DNA from 2 places in the Fretibacterium sp. OH1220_COT-178 genome. Region 1 is predicted to be linked to the other one. Evidence: predicted binding sites of a transcription regulator. Region 1 holds the regulator's gene; the other holds the start of a gene.
The links. Region 1 encodes HrcA, which represses chaperone genes, less so after heat shock. Its sites were predicted from a motif close to TTAGCACTCNNTNNNANNGAGTGCTAA; they were not measured.
Positions count from the first base shown of each region.

Region 2: groES (co-chaperone GroES) is a predicted target of HrcA. The motif match lies at 2,768-2,794, and genes of this name have one in related genera.

Region 1 covers NZ_RQYL01000008.1:7,051-16,342, forward strand. Annotated here, with positions in the region: gene EII26_RS04805 (flagellin N-terminal helical domain-containing protein) at 1-1,814, opposite strand, end outside; gene dnaJ (molecular chaperone DnaJ) at 2,192-3,322, opposite strand; gene dnaK (molecular chaperone DnaK) at 3,443-5,275, opposite strand; gene EII26_RS04820 (nucleotide exchange factor GrpE) at 5,391-6,029, opposite strand; gene hrcA (heat-inducible transcriptional repressor HrcA) at 6,132-7,145, opposite strand; gene EII26_RS04830 (L-lactate permease) at 7,773-9,263, shown strand.
Region 2 covers NZ_RQYL01000003.1:8,967-18,258, forward strand. Annotated here, with positions in the region: gene EII26_RS01660 (sodium-dependent transporter) at 1-1,241, opposite strand, end outside; gene EII26_RS01665 (hypothetical protein) at 1,456-1,905, opposite strand; gene EII26_RS01670 (carboxymuconolactone decarboxylase family protein) at 2,274-2,615, shown strand; gene groES (co-chaperone GroES) at 2,819-3,112, shown strand; gene groL (chaperonin GroEL) at 3,145-4,782, shown strand; gene yedF (sulfurtransferase-like selenium metabolism protein YedF) at 4,901-5,518, opposite strand; gene selA (L-seryl-tRNA(Sec) selenium transferase) at 5,667-7,073, shown strand; gene selB (selenocysteine-specific translation elongation factor) at 7,070-8,992, shown strand; gene nudC (NAD(+) diphosphatase) at 8,993-9,292, shown strand, end outside.

The DNA of each region.
Region 1 (9,292 bases):
GTGTAGTCGCTTTCCCTCGCCTCTTGGATAACGTTGAGAGAAAAAGCCTTGATCAGATCCTCATCTCCCGCGAAACTGAGACGTCCCGTCGTTCCTGGAATCACCGTACGAATCACGAACGTCCCGTTCACAGACTCAGACGTATTCAGCTCGTTCCCCTCGACAAAAGTTGCAAAGTTGACAGCCCCTTCAGGGTCAGCAAGATATTGAGCCTGCCCAAGCCCGCCTTTAGCCTCGCTATTTCCGATGGCATCTCTCAATTTCTTTGCAACATCACCCAGCGTGTCATTGGCATAGAGAGTAATCTTTGCCTGTTTACCGTCACCCTGTGTAATGGTGATCGTCTGGGGGTCGGTCAGCATGAAGCGACCCTGGGCATCCCAGAACTTGTCCAGATCACGCAACTTGATGCCCTTTTTGGCGACATCACCGATCTTCATCGCTTCGAATACCGCCAAATCCTTACCGCTTAGGTCGGCAACAACCAAATTACCATTCGCTGCATTCTTCTCCGCGAACGAGAGGGTGACGCTCCCCGTCTGCAACTTGCCGTCCTCAAAATAATACTGCTGCAGGGTGATATCCTTACCCCTGATTTTAGCGACATCCAAGTTATAGAGATGAGGCCCCGTCGCAGTTGGATCGGAAACCGACAACTGGACATCCGGAGTTCCGGTCGAGGTCGTCGCCTCGTTCTTGCCTATCTGAAAGATTGCGGAGTCGCCCAGATTCATCGCCTGCATCTCAGCATTCGAAAACGTCGTTCCGTCAAGAGTCAGCCCCGCCAAATCTCCCACCAGTGCTTTAGCGGTGAGGTTGGTACCCCAACCAGCTCCAACAGCGTCCGCCTCCAAAGTAACGGTTTGTTCGGCAATCTCGACAGCGGAGCCGTCAGCCATCGTCACACGCCCTTTAACGGTAAAGGTCGCGGTCCCCTTAGCGGCCGCGCCACCGCCCTGCTTAGCCTTAAGGGTCACCACCAGCTCCGCACTGCCGCCCTTGGTGTTCGCTGCCGTTATATCCCCCGTAAAGGCAGCGTCATCCCAGTGAGCTTGGGTCCCTATATGCGCCAGTCTCTTGCCAGTAATATTCGCCGCTGCCGCCGCTTTAATTGTATAAATTGCATTAGCGCCTCCAGCTCCCTTAGTCTGGAGCCCGGACGTCTTGACATTTTCAAGATAGGGATCCTGGGACGTGATGTTTATCACATCCTTATGCTTTACCTTGAAAATGTCGCTCTTCTGCACCTCGCCCTGCCCTGCTTTGGCTTTGATCTTAATCTCGTAGTTGCCCTCGATGGCATTTTTCTGGCCGAACTGGTCGACCTGACGCAGCCCGCCGTTCACGATCGCCTTCGTATTCAGGTTGTCGCTGCTCCAGAGCACCGCCGCGTCGCCGTTCAGCAGCTTCTTCTTGTTGAACTGCGTGGTGTTGCCGATGCGCGTGATCTCCTCGCGCAGCTGGTCGATCTCCAGCTGGATGTAGCCGCGGTCCTGCTGCGTCAGCGTGTCGTTGGCACTCTGCACCGAGAGCTCCCTCATGCGCTGCAGGATGCTGTGCGTCTCGTTCAGCGCGCCCTCGGCCGTCTGGATCATGCTGATGCCGTCCTGGCTGTTCCGCACCGCCTGGTCCAGGCCACGGATCTGCGCGCGCATCTTCTCGCTGATCGCGAGGCCGGCCGCGTCGTCCGCGGCGCTGTTGATGCGAAGGCCCGTGGAGAGCTTCTGGATGGACTTCTGAAGGGAGTTCATGGTGCCCCTGACGGCATTGTAGGACATGAGCGCGGGGATGTTGTGATTGATAACCATAGCCATAACAGTACAACCTCCTTGTTGTAGGCCGGGGGCTCCCTGCCCCCAAAATTCCGCCCGGGCGTCCGTGCCCGGTGCGACAATATGACGTCCCCCAAAGGGGACACACGCCCTTTCGGGCCCTGCGCAAAGGACCGCCCTCCCTCGCGAAGGACGAACGACCCCACCGGGCGCCCTGCAGAAAACGCCCCTTTGCAGCCAACCTTATACCGCTTCGGGGCGGGAATGTCAAGGACGGCGGCGCGGGACCGAGCAAAATATAACGGCGCGAAAAGGCGCGCCGTCCTCCGGCGCACACGCCGTGCCCGCCAGGATGCGGAGCGCGGCGGGCGCCCGATTCCGCAATGGGGAGGGGCCGGACGCCGCCGGCCCCCGCGCTCCTAGTCGAAGAGCTTCTTGAACTTCTCGAAGAACCCGGGCTCCCCGGCCCCGACCGGGGTCTCCATCTCGCCCGCCAGCTCCGTGATCAGCTCCCTCTGCCGGTCGGTGAGCCTGGAGGGAATGTCGATCAGCACGTGGGCGTAGAGGTCCCCGCGCCCTCGCGGGCCCCGGAGGCGCGGCATGCCCTTGCCCCGGATCTTGAGCACCTGGCCGTGCGCGGTCCCGGCGGGCACCTCGACCTTCTCCACCCCGTCGATCAGGGTGGCCAGCTCCACCTCCGCGCCCAGCACCGCCTGAGGGTAGGTCAGAAGAAGGCGGGTGTGCAGGTCCGCGCCGTCCCGGTCGAAATCCTTGCTCGGCTCCACGTCGATCAGCAGGAACAGGTCGCCCTGAGGGCCGCCGTTGACCCCGGCCTCCCCCGCACCCGTGATGCGCAGCCGGGTCCCCCGCTCGACCCCCGCGGGCACCTTGACCTCCAGCTTGTGCTTGCGGCGCACCTGACCGCGCCCGCCGCAGTCGGAGCACTTCTCCCGGATGGTCTTGCCCCGGCCCTGGCAGTTGGGGCATACGGTCACGGAGACGAACTGGCCGAAGAGGGTGCGCTGCACCTGCTCCACCTGTCCGCGCCCGCCGCAGGTCGCGCAGGTCTCCGGCGACGTGCCGGCCTTAGCCCCGGACCCGCTGCAGGTCCCGCAGGTCTCCCAGCGCGGGACCTCCAGGGTGTGGGTCACCCCGTTCGCCGCCTCCAGCAGGGAGACCCGCAGGGACATCTCCAGGTCGGCGCCGCGGCGCGGCGCGTTGGGGTCGGCCTGCCGACGGCCCATCCCCCCGCCGAAGACCTGCGAGAACAGGTCCCCGAACAGATCGCCGAAGTCCCCCCCGAAGCCGCCGCCGAAGGGATCCGACCCGTCGGCGGAGCCGAACTGGTCGTAGCGCGCCCGTTTTTCGGGGTCGCTCAGCACGGAATACGCCGCGTTGATCTTCTTGAAGCGTTCCTCGGCCTCCTTGTCCCCCGGGTTCGCATCCGGGTGGTACTGCCGCGCAAGCTGGCGGTAGGCCTTCTTGATCTCCGCCGGAGAGGCGTCGCGCGCCACCCCCAGGATTTGATACAGATCTTCCAAAATAGACACACCCCGTTATACGACAGAAACTCGCGCCCCGCTCGGGCCCGCATCAAAGGGACGGAAGGTCCAACATCGTCCCTTCCGTCCCTCGCTCATTATAGCCTATTCCGTCGGCACAAACTCCGCCTAGACCTGTCCCTGATCGCTGAACTCGGCGTCCACCGTCTCCCCGTCCGAGGAGGAGCCCGCCGGTCCGCCGGAGGCGCCGCCCGCGCTCTCCTGCCCCGCGTCCTGGCCCTGGTAGAGGCGCGTCGAGAACTCCTGTATCGTCTTCTCCAGCTCCTCCTTGACGCTCTTCATCCTGGCGCCGTCGTTCTCCTCGATGGCGCGCTTCAGCTCGTCGAGCTTGGAGTTCACCTTGCCCTTCTCCTCCGCGGTCATCTTGTCGCCCAGGTCGTTCAGCAGCTTCTCCGCGGCGAACACGGCGGAGTCGGCCTCGTTGCGGACCTCCGCGGCCTCGCGCCTCTTCGCGTCCTCGTCCGCGTTGGCCTCGGCATCGTTCTTCATACGCTCGATCTCGTCCTTGGAGAGGTTCGAGGACTGGATGGTGATCTTCTGGGCCTTGCCCGTCCCCTTGTCCTTCGCGGAGACGTTCAGGATGCCGTTGACGTCGATATTGAAGGTCACCTCGATCTGCGGGATGCCGCGCGGCGCGGGCGGAATGCCGTCCAGCACGAACTGTCCCAGCTTCACGTTATCCGCCGCCATGGAGCGCTCGCCCTGAAGCACCAGAATCTCCACCTGGGTCTGGTTGCTCGAGGCCGTCGTGAACACCTGGCTCTTGGAGACCGGGATGGCCGTGTTGCGCTCGATGACCTTGGTGAACACGCCGCCCAGGGTCTCAAGGCCCAGGGAGAGCGGGGTCACGTCCACCAGGACGATGTCCTTGTGGTCGCCCTTCAGGATCGCCCCCTGAATGGCGGCACCGGCCGCGACGCACTCGTCCGGGTTGATGCCCTTCGTGGGCTCCTTGCCCATCAGCTCGACGATCTTCTTCTGCACCATCGGCATGCGGGTCGAGCCGCCGACCAGCAGGATCTTGTCGATCTCGCTCGTCTTGAGGCCGGAATCCTCGATGGCGCGCTTCGCCGGGATGATCGTGCGGTCCATCAGGTCCGCGGTCATCTCCTCGAACTTCGCCCGGCTCAGCTTCATCTCCAGATGCTTGGGGCCGCTCTGGTTCGCCGTGATGAAGGGCAGGGAGATCGTGGTCTCCGTCATCGAGGAGAGCTCGATCTTCGCCTTCTCGGCCGCCTCGCGCAGGCGCTGCATCGCCATGCGGTCGTTCTTCAGCTCGATGCCCTCGCTTTTCTTGAACTCCGCAATCATCCATTCGACGATGCGGTTGTCCCAGTCGTCGCCGCCCAGCCGGTTGTCGCCCGCCGTCGCCAGGACCTCGAAAACGCCCTCCCCCACGTCCAGGATCGAGACGTCGAACGTTCCGCCGCCAAGGTCGAACACCAGGATCTTGTGCTCCTCCTTCTTGTTCTCGCCGTAGGCGAGGCAGGCGGCCGTCGGCTCGTTGATGATGCGCAGCACCTCGAGCCCCGCGATGGAGCCCGCATCCTTCGTCGCCTGGCGCTGAGCGTCCGTGAAGTAGGCCGGAACCGTGATGACCGCCTGGGTCACCGGCTCGCCGAGGTAATCCTCCGCGTCGCGCTTCAGCTTCTGCAGGATCATCGCGGAGATCTCCTGCGGCGTGTACTTCTTGCCGTCGATGTCCACGCGGTAGTCCGTCCCCATCTCGCGCTTGATCGACATGATGGTGTGATCCGCATTGACGATGGCCTGGCGCTTGGCCAGCTGGCCCACCAGACGCTCTCCGTCCTTCGTGAAGGCCACGACGGACGGGGTCGTCCTCATGCCCTCGGCGTTGGCGATGATCGTCGTCTGGTCGCCCTCCTGCACCGCAATGCAGCTGTTCGTCGTTCCAAGATCGATACCCACAACTTTGCTCATGGTCTTTCCCCCTGTATGTGCTTCAAATTTTGTCTTTTATGTATTTGTATCTGTTTTGACGTTTCCACAAGCCTGCCGCCATCCCTCCGGCCCGCGGCGCGGAGGGGCGCCGGGATCAGGCCTTGCCGACCGTGACGCGGGAAGCCCGAAGCACGCGCTCGCCGCTTCGATAGCCGCAGAGCAGCTCGGACTGGACCACCCCGTCCTGTTCGGGGTCCTCCACGGCGACCGTCTCCACCGCCTCGTGGATCGCAGGATCGAACGCGGCCCCCTCGGCCGGAATGGGCTTGACCCCCATCTCCTCGAGGGCCGAGAGGAACTGGCGCCTCACCATGCGCACGCCGACCAGGACGTCCTTGGCGCTGCCCTCCTCCGGGACGGCCAGGGCCCGGTCGAGGTTGTCCAGGACGGGCAGCAGATTCTCGATGGTGTCGTCCACGATCAGCCGCCGGGCCTGCTGGCGCTCCCGCGCCACCCGCTGCCGGTAGTTGTAGAGGTCCGCCCGTGCCGCAGCCAGATCGCCCTCCAGCTCCGCAATGCGCTTCTGCGCCGCGGAGGCCTCGTCGTCCTCCGCCGGGGGGACGGTCTCCGCCTCCGGCCCAAAATCGAGCCCCCCGTCCTCCTTCAGAATGCCGTCCTCGATCACGTACTCCTTCACGGGCCCCTCGGGCCCCAGGCACTCCGACGAGCTCCCCTCATCGTTTTCGCAGGGGTTGCCCCCCCCTCTGACGCGGTCGTCCTTCATATCGTCCATGTCATCATCTCCCCACCCGGGCTCCCCTTCTCTCGAACGTACAAAAGCCCATCGTTCTGTGCTCCATCGCCATCTGCGACACCGCGAAGCCCAGGACGGCGCTCAGTCCTCCGCCTCCTCGTCCAGGGCGTCCGCCACGGACTCGAGGACGGAGATGGAGCGCTCGTAGTCCATCCTCAAAGGGCCGATAAGCCCCAAAACCGCCTTTTGCTGGCGCAGCCGCGCGGGGATGAGGATCATGGAGTTCTCCTGCATGCCCTCCGCCTCGTTCTCCTCGCCGATCGAGACGTTCAGCGCCGCGCTTTTGCGGCACTTCTCGATCATGTGAGCCAGGGGCTTCTCCTGCTCCAGAAGCGCCAGGACCGCCTGAAGGCGCGACAGGGTCTGGAAGTGGGGAAGGTTCAGGATGTGCTTGGCCCCGCTGCTGAAAAAACGGTAGTTCTGAACGGTCAGGAAGTCGTCCAGCTCCCGGATGGCCGCACGGCAGGCCGCCTCGGCATCCTCGAGCCCCCCCTGCACGTACTGAAACAGCACGTCGCGCACCTCGCTCCAGGACCGGCCCGAAGCCACGGTGTTGATGCGGCGGCTCAGCTCCTCCAGAAGTCCGGGCTCGACCTCGCAGGGAAGATCGAACTGCGAATGGTGCACCAGACCGCCCTTCAGGACGATCAGAGCCAGGATGTGCGTTCCCCCGAGCGGCACCAGATCGATGTGCCAGATCTCGGCGTCGTCGAGCCCCGGAACCGCGGCCACCGCCACACAGCTCGTCAGCCGGGACAGGAGGTGCGTGACATAGGTCAGCAACCCCTCGATGCCGCTTCGGCGTCCAGCAAGCTCCCTGTGCCAGGTCTCGGCCTCCTGGGGCCGGCTCCGGGCCCGGGCCGTGACGGAGTCCACGTAGACCCGATAGGCCTTGGCCGTCGGCAGGCGGCCGGAGGAGGTGTGGGGCTGGTAAAAGTACCCCATCTCCTCGAGGTCCGCCATCTCGTTGCGTATCGTGGCGGGGCTCAGTCCCCGGATGTACTTCTTCGTGATGGTCCGCGACCCGGCGGGCTCCCCCGTCTTGATGTACTCGTAAACCACCGCGAGGATGATCCCCAGCTGCCTCTCCGTCACCGCCCCTCACCTCCGCCCCGGCGTTCTCGCATCTGCCTCTATATCAATCCGCTCAATTCCATCGCACGTCATTCAAAGCAATTAGCACTCTCTTTCATAGAGTGACAACACCACGATCACGTGCTCAAGATTAGCAAGGGAACCCCCAAATGTCAAGACAAGTCAAAGAATGTAAAATTACGGATTCCTTTGTAGGCATTTTATGGAGCGGAGCCGGACCGTGGAGGGAAAAGCCGCTTGCCGCACCGAAAAAAGATTTGACACCCTCCTGCTTCACTGCTAGAATACGCCGCAACATTCAACAAAAATCGACTCGTCGTCCGAATCATTGCATTCGTGGGCCTCCGCTTCAGGCCCGGAAAGGAGAAGCTCATGTCCCGGACCCGTCGTTTTGCATCGTCGCTCCTCGCCCTCATTCTCATCCTCACGAATCGTGGTCCGGACCTCCGACGATGAGTTGATGCTCCATTGAGCAGGAAATCTCGAGAGGACGGACCCCGATTCGCCGGGGTCCGTCCTCTTTTCATCATACAAATCCCGAACATCAAGGAGGGCCGTTCCGCATTTTTGCACGCTTTTCCCGCATCTTCGCTTCATCCAAACCTCACAAGACAAGGATGTGACATCATGCTCCACTTCTCTCTCGCCCTGCTGCCCATCGCAGCCATCCTGATCGGCATGGCCGGTTTCGACCTGCCCTCCAAGGTCATGGCCCCCGCCTGCTGGCTGATCGCCTTCGTCAGCGGCGTATTTTTCTTCTCAAGCCCCGCCGCGGCGCTCTTCGAGACCAGCGTGTCCGGCATCGCCGACGGACTGAGGATCGTATGGATCATCTTCGCCGCATTCACCATGCTTCAGGTGATGCTGAAGGCCGGCGCCATGGACCGGATCCGCAACGGGCTGGCCGGCGTGACGTCCGACAAGCGGCTGATGGTGCTGCTGCTCGCCATCCCCTTCGGAACCTTCTTGGAGGGCGCGGCGGGCGCCGGGTCCCCCGCCGCCCTGGCGGCGCCCTTTCTGGTCGGGTTGGGCATGAACCCCGTGGTCGCTGCCGCCGCCTGCCTGATCGGCAATTCCGCGCCCGTCAGCTGGGGCGGGGCGGGGGTCACCACCGTCGTGGGCGCGGGCAAGTTCGTGGACTTCGTCCAGGCCTCCGCGATGACCGGGCGCATGGCCTGCTTCGAGTACGTGCTTTTGCCCATCCTGATGATCGCCTTCGTGTTCGGCCGCAGAGCGCTCAGGGGGATTTGGCGGGAGATCCTGGCGATGGGGCTCCTCATGGGCGTCGTCAACTTCACCATCAGCAATGTGCTCATCCAGATCACCGAGCTGACCAGCCTGCTGGGCGGTTTCGTGGGGACCCTACTCTACAGCGCCTACCTCACCCTGCGCCGCGAGGACCCCCTTTCCATCCCGGAGCGATACCGGCTGGAGCACTCCGAAAAACAGGACGCGCAGGCCTCGGGTTCCCTCCTCTTCTCCCTGTCCCCCTACTTCATCCTGTGCACGCTGCTGGTGAGCGTGCGGCTCTCCGTGCCGCTGCCGCATCTGATCGCCTTCGGCGGCGGATACACGGTCTGGGTGGGATGCGTCATCCTGGTCAGCGCCGTCCTGGCCTCCCTCATCTTCCGCCACGCCTCTTACCTCGTCGAGGCGATGCGGGACTCCTTCAGGAAGGTCATCCCCGCCCTCCTGGCCATGGGCTTCCTGCTGGCGATGGTCAACTGCATGAAGCTCTCCGGACAGGTCAGCGCCCTGGCCAAAACCCTAAGCGCGGCCGCGGGGGCCCTCTATCCCGTGGCGGCGGTCCTCATCGGCCAGATCGGGGGGTTCATCACCGGGACCAACCTCGGCTCCAACTTGATGTTCAACCCCCTGCACATCGAGGCCGCCAAAAACCTGGGGCTCAACCCCGTGACGCTCGTGGCCGCACAGAACACGGGCGGCGCGATCGGGAACATGATCTGCCCGAACAACGTCGTGGCCGTCTGCGCCTGCGTCTCCATCCTGGGGCGCGAGGGGGAGGTCATCCGCAAGACCCTGATGCCCTCGATTCTCCTGTGGGTCTTCCTCGGTCTGCTGGCGATGCTCTACACCTACGTCCTGTTCCCGGTCTAGCCCCGCTCCGGTCCGTCGCCCGGGGGACT
Region 2 (9,292 bases), on a different contig from region 1:
CCCTGGTCGAGCCAGAACCACCCGACAAAAAGACAGGTCAAAATGGAGCTGAGCGGCATCATGACGTTATTGGAGATGAAGTCCATGGCGTCGAGGAAGTCCTTGCCCACGATCTTGGGGGGCCCGCTCAGGGAGAGCGCGGAGGGGACGCCCAGCAGGGTGACGAGGGTTCCCATGATGACGATGGACCTCCTGCGCGACCACTTGAAGTCATCCATTCCGTGGGCGACGGCGACCTCGAGCAGCGACATGGCCGAGGTGATGGCGGCAAAAAAGAGCAGAAGGAAGAAGAGGGCGGAGAAGATGTTGCCGAAGGGCATCTTGGCAAACACGCCCGGCAGGCTGATGAACGTCAGGCCCACGCCGGCGGAGGGCTCCACGCCCATGGCGAAGACGGCCGGAAAGATGGCCAGTCCGGCCAGAAGGGCGATGAGGGTGTCCGTGAAGATGACCCAGCCCACGCTGGAGGGAAGGCGTTCCTGCTTGCCGATGTAGCTGCCGTAGGTGATCATGATTCCCATGCCCAGGGAGAGGGAGAAAAATCCCTGTCCGAGGGCGTCCAGTACGGTTTTTCCGGTGATTTTCGAGAAATCCGGCTTCAGGTAGAACTCCAGTCCCTTTTCGGCTCCGGGCAGGGTTACGGAACGGACGATAAGGATGATGAGGATGACGAACAAAAGGGGCATCATGACCTTGCAGGCCCGCTCTATCCCCTTGCCGACTCCGCCGTAGACGATGCCGACCGTGAGGAGCATGAAAAACACTTGATACAGCACCACTTGCTTCTGGTCGCCGATGAAAGAGGAGAAGACGTCCCCGGATTTGCCCTCGGCCGCCAAGGGCATGAGATCCGAGAGGCTGCTGAAGACGTACTTGAGGGTCCATCCCCCGATCACGGCGTAGTAGGAGAGGATGATGAAGCCTCCCGCGAGGGTTGCGATCCACCCCACGAGGGTCCAGGTGTGCGTCTTCGACAGAACCCAGAAGGCGCCGACGGGAGTTTTCTGGGCCGCTCGTCCCAGGGCGAACTCCGCAAGCATGACCGTCGATCCGACGGCGGCGATCAGAAGCAGGTAAACCACCACGAAGGCGGCCCCTCCGTTCACGCCCACCAAATAGGGAAAACGCCAGACGTTGCCCAGGCCTATGGCCGACCCCGCAGCCGCAAGAATGAAACCGATGCGGCTTCCCCAACTTTCGCGCTGAGTTTCCAAGCCCAGTCCGTTGTTCTCACTGTTCACTGATCTCCCATCCTTTCCATCTGCCGTATGATTGGAATAAGCCCTAAAAAAGTATCGATATAGGATAAACCTCTTGGGCAAACTCGTCAAGAGAGTGTTTGTGAAAAATATTTTGTTTTTCAGTTAAATTTGATTTTTATAAAAAAGAAGGCCTCGCACCCGTGCGAGGTCTTCCGAATCGAGCGTTGTATGAATGGGCCAAAGGAAGGTCTTTTTAGAGTTTCACGTCTATGATGGCGGTGACGCCCACGCCCTGAACACGGCGGAATTGCTTCACAGGGTTTATGGAGTCGATGGGAATCAGGACCTTGGCGCGTATGCCCTTGAAGTCCGCCTCCAGCTGGGCGACGGCCTGGGTCTTCTCGACTGCCGACTTGACCTGCCCCCCGACCTGAGCCGCGCCGATGTGTGTGCCGCTTCCGAAGGAGACGATGGGGACCACCTTCGTATGCCCCTGGAATTTGGCCCCCTTGTTCAGAGTCACCGTGTTGATGAAGTCGTTGATGGGGCCTGCAATGGCGGTCACCACGGCACCGCCGCCCACGATGATCGCTCCTTTTTTCAGAATGTCACCGATATCGATGGCGGATGCGGGAAGGGGAGAGGAAAAGACGGTCAAGGAGAAGAGTGCGATTGCAACGAGACGAACTAAAGAGCGTTTCATAATTTTCACCTGCTTCACGAGGCAAATTGAAAACAACGCCGGGAGAGAAAATGGAGGGGCCCGGCGCAAAGCTATCTTAGCACACCGCGTGGAGCGAACCGCTCGCGAGTGTTCACGAGAAGTATTTAAGTATTTCTTCGGGAAAAGCCCGCAAGGGGCGGGACTCGCCGTTCAGGCCCTGCGTGTTTTTCCGTGCCTTGAAAAAACTGAGAGGCCTCGTAACGTCTTTGCAATCTCCTGAACGATCGCGTGAGAGTCCAGGGCGAGGAGATGATGGATTCAGGCGTTCGTGCGGATTGACAGGCCCCGGAGGGTGAGATATCGTCTGGCGCATTCTTCCCACTATTTTTAAGGAGGTTTTTTTGAACATGATGGATGTTAAGGCCGAGTTCCGGGAGGTCGAACGCCGCGCCGCGAAGCTGGCTGAGGCCGCTCCCGAAGCGGTTACGGCATTTCGTTCGGTTGGAAAGGCCATGGTCAAGGAACGTGCGCTTACGCTCAAGACCAAGGAGCTGATCGCTCTGATGCTTGCCTTGGCTGCACGGTGCATGCCCTGCATCATGGCTCACGCCCAAAAGGCGATCGATGCGGGGGTCACCCGCGAGGAAGTGGCGGAGGCCATCGAAGTTGCCCTCCTCATGGGCGGCGGTCCCGCCTCGGCCTACGGTGCCATCGTTCTGGATGTCTACGACCAGCTGAAGGCGAAGTGACCTTTTCCTCCGTGCTTCGGCATGATACGGCGGCGGCCTCATCGTCAGATGCGGTCGCCGCCGTCGTTTCAACAAAGCCTCGACCTCTTGACTACGTAATTTGCCCTATTGCAGTTTAAGGGGGGAGAGGCTAATATTTCTTTCGTAGACAATTAGCACTCTAAGCGTTCGAGTGCTGACATAAAATCAGGAGGGGATCGTTGATGAATCTCAAACCGCTTGGGGACAGGATCGTCGTTAAAGTGCTCACCCGCGAGGAGAAGACCAAGGGGGGCATTGTCCTGCCCGATACGGCCAAGGAGAAGCCGACGGAGGGCGAGGTCATGGCTGTCGGGTCGGGCAAGGTACTGGACAACGGCCAGAAGCTTCCCATCGAGGTCAAGGTCGGCGACCGCATCATCTTCAGCAAGTACGCGGGCACCGAGGTGAAGATCGACGGCGACGAGTACGTCATCTTCAGCGAGCGCGACGTCCTGGCGATTGTCGAGAAGAAGTAGAACGAAAGTTTTCTAAGGAGGGACTATAAATTATGGCCAAGATTCTTTCTTTCGGCGAGGATGCCCGCCGCGCAATGCTTCGCGGCATCGACAAGATTGCGGATACGGTCGGCGTGACCCTTGGGCCCAAGGGGCGCAACGTCGTCCTGGAGAAGAAGTTCGGCTCTCCCACGATCACCAACGACGGAGTGACCATTGCCAAGGAGATCGAGCTCGAGGATCCGTTCGAGAACGCCGGCGCGCAGCTTCTGAAGGAAGTGGCGTCCAAGACCAACGATATCGCCGGAGACGGCACCACCACCGCCACCATCTTCTCCCGGGCCATCATCCGCGAGGGGATGAAAAACGTCGCTGCGGGCGCGAACGGCATGCAGATGCGCCAGGGGATCGAGAAGGCCATCGACTTCGTGGTCGAGGAGCTGAAGAAGAAGTCCATCCCCGTCAAGGAGAAGGAGAAAATCGCGCAGGTCGCCTCCATCTCCGCCAACGACAGCGCCGTGGGCGCGCTGATCTCCGAGGCCATGAGCAAGGTGGGCGAGGACGGCGTCATCACCATCGAGGACAGCCAGACCGTGGGCACCACGCTCGAGATGGTCGAGGGGCTTCAGTTCGACAAGGGCTACATCAGTCCCTACATGGTTACGGACAGCGAGCGCATGGAGACGAGCTTCGACGACGCCTACATCCTGATTCACGACGGTAAGATCAGCAACATCAAGGATCTGCTTCCCGTCCTCGAGAAGGTCGTGCAGACGGGCAAGCCCCTGCTGATCATTGCGGAGGATGTCGAGGGCGAGGCTCTGGCCACACTGGTCGTGAACAAGCTTCGCGGCGTCATGCAGGTGGCCGCGGTGAAGGCGCCCGGTTTCGGCGACCGCCGCAAGGCCATGCTGGCCGACATCGCCATCGTCACCGGCGGCCAGGTCATCAGCGAGGAGGTCGGCCTGAAGTTCGAGAACACCGAGCTCTCCATGCTGGGCAAGGCCAAGAAGGTCCGCATCACCAAGGAGGACACCACCATCACGCAGGGCGCCGGCAACTCCGATGAGATCCGCAAGCGTGCCGCCCAGATCAAGAAGGAGATCGAGGATTCCACCTCCGATTACGACAAGGAGAAGCTCCAGGAGCGCCTTGCCAAACTAGTGGGCGGCGTGGCGGTCATCCAGGTCGGCTCTGCGACGGAGACCGAGCAGAAGGAGCTGAAGCACCGCATCGAGGACGCGCTCAACGCCACCCGCGCGGCTGTGGAGGAGGGAATTGTGGCCGGAGGCGGCGTGGCCGCTCTGAATTGCGCCGTTGCCCTCGAGCCGTTCGTGGCCAAGCTGAACGGCGACGTCAAGACCGGAGCCCAGATCGTTCTGAGCGCCCTCAAGGCCCCCCTGTTCCTGATCGCCGAGAATGCCGGATACCAGGGCGACGTGGTGGTTGAGAAGGTACGTACCCTCAAGCCCGGACAGGGCCTCGACGCCGCAACGGGCGAGTACACCGATATGATCTCCGTCGGTATCATCGACCCCGTGAAGGTCACGCGGTCCGCGCTGCAGAACGCCGGCTCCATTGCCGCGATGGTCCTGACCACCGAGGGCATCGTTGCCGACAAGCCCGAGAAGAAGGATCCCATGCCCGGCGGTATGCCCGGCGGCATGGGCGGGATGGGGGACATGTACTAGAATCCCTCACCGAGAAATGCAGCCCCGCGCCATAAAGGCGCGGGGCATATTTTTTCGATTTTTTTATCCGGCTTCTCGCTTCTCTCGTCCGGTGCCGGACTCCCGTTTCTGCGTTGTCCTAAAGGCTCAGGATCCTGCCCGCCCTGTTCAGGCTCTCGACGATCTCGAACATGTTCGAAATCGTTCCGACCCCCACACTGTTGGTGATGCCGAAGTGGTTGGTGCAGGTTCCGCACACCAGGACAGTCGTCCCCTTTTTTTCCAGGTTTTTCAGGTGGTCGCAGGTGGAGGAATCGAAAAGTGCCAGCTTGACGCCCTCGTTCATCAAGGCCAGGACGGCGGGAGGCGTGTCCATTTGGGAGAGCGTGCCCAAAAAGCCCTTCATGAGGATCTCCCCCAGTTCCTGATCGCTTTGCCCCAATGTCTTGCATGTGATCAGCACGGCCGACCCCTCGCCCTCCATAGGACGGGGCTCGGGGGAGGGAACGGGCGCGACGGCCGGGACCGGGACCTGCGGAGGGGGAGGCGTTTTCTGTTCGGCCGTGAGCTTCAGCCGGCCCTCGTCATCCTGAAGCTGAACGCGAAAATTCTTGCTCTCCAGAAAGCGTTTGACGTTTGTCGCCGATATGGGATTGTCGACGAGAACCTCGAGCTCCTCCGCACCTTTATCCACAGCGGCCTTTGTCATGGTGACGGGTTCCGGGCAGGCCTTTCCCATAGCGTTGATTGTGATCATTCTTGCGAGTCCCTCCACGAATTGACTGTGTTGCAGGCTGAAGTCCGTAACTCTTGAGACCACTGCTTTCTTATTATAGAATGGTTTGCGAAAACTATCCAGTGCACGCGAGGGTGCAGAAGAGAGACGATGAGGAGCGGGCCTGATCATGATTGAGGATATCAAAAAGAAAATGCGCGCGATTCCCGGCATGGACATCCTGCTGGCGCAGGAATGGACGCTGCCGTGGATCGAGGAGCTGGGCCGGGAGACGGTCAAGCGCGTCCTGAATGGGGAGTTGACCCTTATCCGCAGGCGCATGCTTGCGGGCGAGGAGCCCGATATTTCGTCCGAGGCTCTCCAGGAGTGTTTTCAGGCGCTTTTGCTTGCGGAGAGCCGGCCGCGCCTGCGTCCTGTGGTCAATGCGACGGGAGTGGTCATCCACACGAACCTTGGGCGTTCTCTGCTTGCGGAGGAGGCCGTCTCGGCCGTTGTGCGCACGGCCGAGGGATACAGCAATTTGGAGTACGATCTGGCGCGAGGCGCCAGAGGTCACCGCAACGCCCATATCGAGGGCCTGCTGTGCGCTCTGACCGGCGCGGAGGCGTGTCTGGTCGTGAACAACAACGCCGGGGCGGTTCTGCTCTGTCTTTTCGCCCTGGCCCATGGGACCGAGGTGGTGGTCTCCCGCGGAGAGCTCGTGGAGATCGGAGGCTCGTTCCGGGTTCCCGATATCATGGAATTCTCCGGGGCGACCCTGGTGGAGGTCGGGACGACGAACAGAACGCATCTGAAGGACTACTCCGCCGCGATATCCGATCGGACCTCGATGCTCCTGAAGGTGCATCCCTCCAATTTCAGGATGGAGGGGTTCACTGCCGCCCCCGGGCGTTCGGAGCTGGCGGCCCTGGCGCACGAGCGCGGCCTGATCTTCATGGAGGATGCCGGGAGCGGACTTTTGGTCGACGGCGGCCTTCTGGGGCTTCGGGGCGAGTGCGACATCCGCACCTGCCTGGAGGAGGGGGCGGACCTCGTGACCTTCTCCGGGGACAAGATGCTGGGAGGGCCTCAGATCGGCGTGATCGCGGGGAGGAAAGCCATCGTGGACAGGCTGAGAGGTCATCCGGTCCTGAGGGCGTTGCGCGTGGACAAGATGACGCTTGCGGCCTTCGAGGCCACGATACGACTTTACGCAAAGGGAGATCTGGACCGTATTCCGACCTTGGCGATGCTGCGTCTCGCACCGGAGGCGATGCGCGCACGGGCTCGTCGTCTGGCGGCGAAGCTGAGGCGCGTTACGGCGGCCCGCGTGGAGGCCGTCACCGTGGAGGACACCGTGGGGGGCGGTTCCTACCCGGCGATTCCGCTCTCGGGCTGGGGGGTTGCCGTCAGTGCGCATCCCGCCGGAGGGGCGGGCCATCTTCAGATGTTGCTCAGGGGGCTCGAGGTTCCGGTGCTCTGCGGGGCGCGTGAAGACGCCCTGCTCCTGCATGTTCGAACGCTTTCCCGCAAGGACGAGGATACGATCGCGGCGGCTTTCGCCCGGATCGAGGTCGGAGAGGAGGGGAGGGCATGAGCGAGGGACGGGAGATCTCGCTGGTGCTCGGCACGGCCGGTCACATCGATCACGGCAAGACGACCCTGATCTCCGCTCTGACGGGGGTAGACTGCGATCGGCTTCTGGAGGAAAAAAAGAGGGGGATCACCATCGAGCTGGGGTTCGCGCCGCTCCGTCTTGGGGACGGGCGCGTCGTCAGCGTCGTGGATGTCCCGGGACACGAACGTTTCATCCGCCAGATGGTCGCCGGGGCCTCGGGAATCGACGCCGTCCTCCTGGTCGTGTCGGCCGACGAGAGCGTCATGCCGCAGACCCGCGAGCACCTGGCCATTCTGGGGCTCCTGGGGGTTCGGGACGGTCTTGTCGCGATCACGAAGGCCGACAGGGTCGAGCCCGGCATGGTCGATTTGGTGAAGGAGGATGTCCAGGAGTTTGTGCGAGGGTCTTTTTTGGAGGGTAAGCCCATCGTACCTGTATCCGCTGTGACCGGGGAGAATATCGAAGCGCTGAAGCATGAGCTTGGGGCACTGGTCGATCGGGTTCGGCCCAGGCCCCGTAAGGGGGCCCTTTTCCTCCCCGTGGATCGGGCGTTCCCGATCTCGGGATTCGGCACGGTGGTAACCGGTACCGCTTATCGTGGAATTGCCCGTCTCGGCGATGAGATCGAGGTTTTTCCTTCCGGCCGAGAGGGGCGCATCCGAAGCCTTCAGGTTCACGGACGGCCCGTGGAGGAGGCCTTCGCGGGTCAGAGGGTCGCGGCCAATCTCTCGGGCATCTCGGTGGACGAGCTGGCCCGGGGCGACGTCGTCTGCCGGAAGGGAGTCTATTCTCCGACCTGCTGCTTCGACGCGGTGTTGCGGGTCCTTTCCTCGGCGACGGAACCGCTGAAGCACTGGCAGAGGGTTCGGCTCTGCATCGGGACCTCCGACGTCCTGGCTCGGGTGGCGCTGCTCCGTGCGCGTACGATCGCTCCAGGAGGGGAGGAGCCGGCCCAGCTCGTTCTGGAGGAGCCGGTGGTCTGCACGGCGGATCAGCGCTTCATCATCCGCTTCTACAGCCCGTTGGTTACGATCGGGGGCGGGCGGGTCGTCTTTCCCTATTCTCATAAGCCTCGGGGTGCCTTGGCCCGCGCCGAAGCCGTATCCCGCATCCAGGCGCTCGGAACGGCCACGACGTCCGAGGATCGGCTGCGCCGTGTGGTCGAGGATGCGGGGATGATGGATTCGCTTCGCGCGGCGATTGCCGTGCAGGAGGCCCCGTCCGACCTTGCGCTGATCGCGTCCCGGCTCGCCAAGAGCGGTGGGATCGTCGAGTTGAAGGGAGAGAGGACGTTTTACGTCTCCCCCTCGCGCCTGGAGTCCCTGGAGACGGAGGCGCTCTCGGCGCTGAGGGGGTATCAGGAGGCGTTTCCGTCCGAGAGAGGCATGCCGACGGACGAGCTGATGCGCCGGCTTTCCTTGCCGGATGCCCGAGTGTTGCGCTCGTTTGCGGCCCTCCTAACGGAGCGGGGCCGTATTCTGGTGGAGGACAACAAGGTCCGGACGCCGGACTTCGTCGCTCGGAACGAGGGCGATTTTCGACGGAACAGCGAGGCATTGGAGGCCTTTTGCCGGGAAAGGGGCTGGCAGCTCGCCACTCTCGAGGAGGTCCGCTCCGCGCTCGGGATGGAGCCAGGGGCCTTCACGCAGCTGATCCAGAGCCTGAAAAACACCAAGAGCCTCGTGCTGCTGGAGGGAGGGTATGTCCTGACTGCGGAGATGGAGAACGTGATGCTCGACATTCTGCGGGAGATCGGAGGCAACGTCACTCTGGCGGCGGTCCGGGATGCGACGAACAGCTCGCGGAAGTTCATCCTGCCCGTGCTCGAGTTCTTCGACTCCAAGGGATACACGCGGCGAGTCGGGGATGTCCGAGTCGTGAAGGGGGCGGGGCGTTGAATGCTGCTCTTCAAGGGTGATCGGTTGCTGGTTCGAGGCACCTCCCTCGACTGGCCGGAGCGTCCGGCCGACGTTTTGCGTTGCTCCCTCGATTTTCCGTCCTCCTGGCAGGACCTGGCCCCTTGGTGCGAGGTGGGGGAGAACTTCGAGGCACAGGGGTCGGATTGGCTGGATCTTCGCTCGGTTTGGCTTCGCTGCGGGGAGGAGGCCTTCGCCTTGGCGGGGGCGGCCTATCAGTACATGAATTGGCGGCGTTCGATGCGCTTTTGCTCGTGTTGTGCCACGGCCCTGACGGCCCGG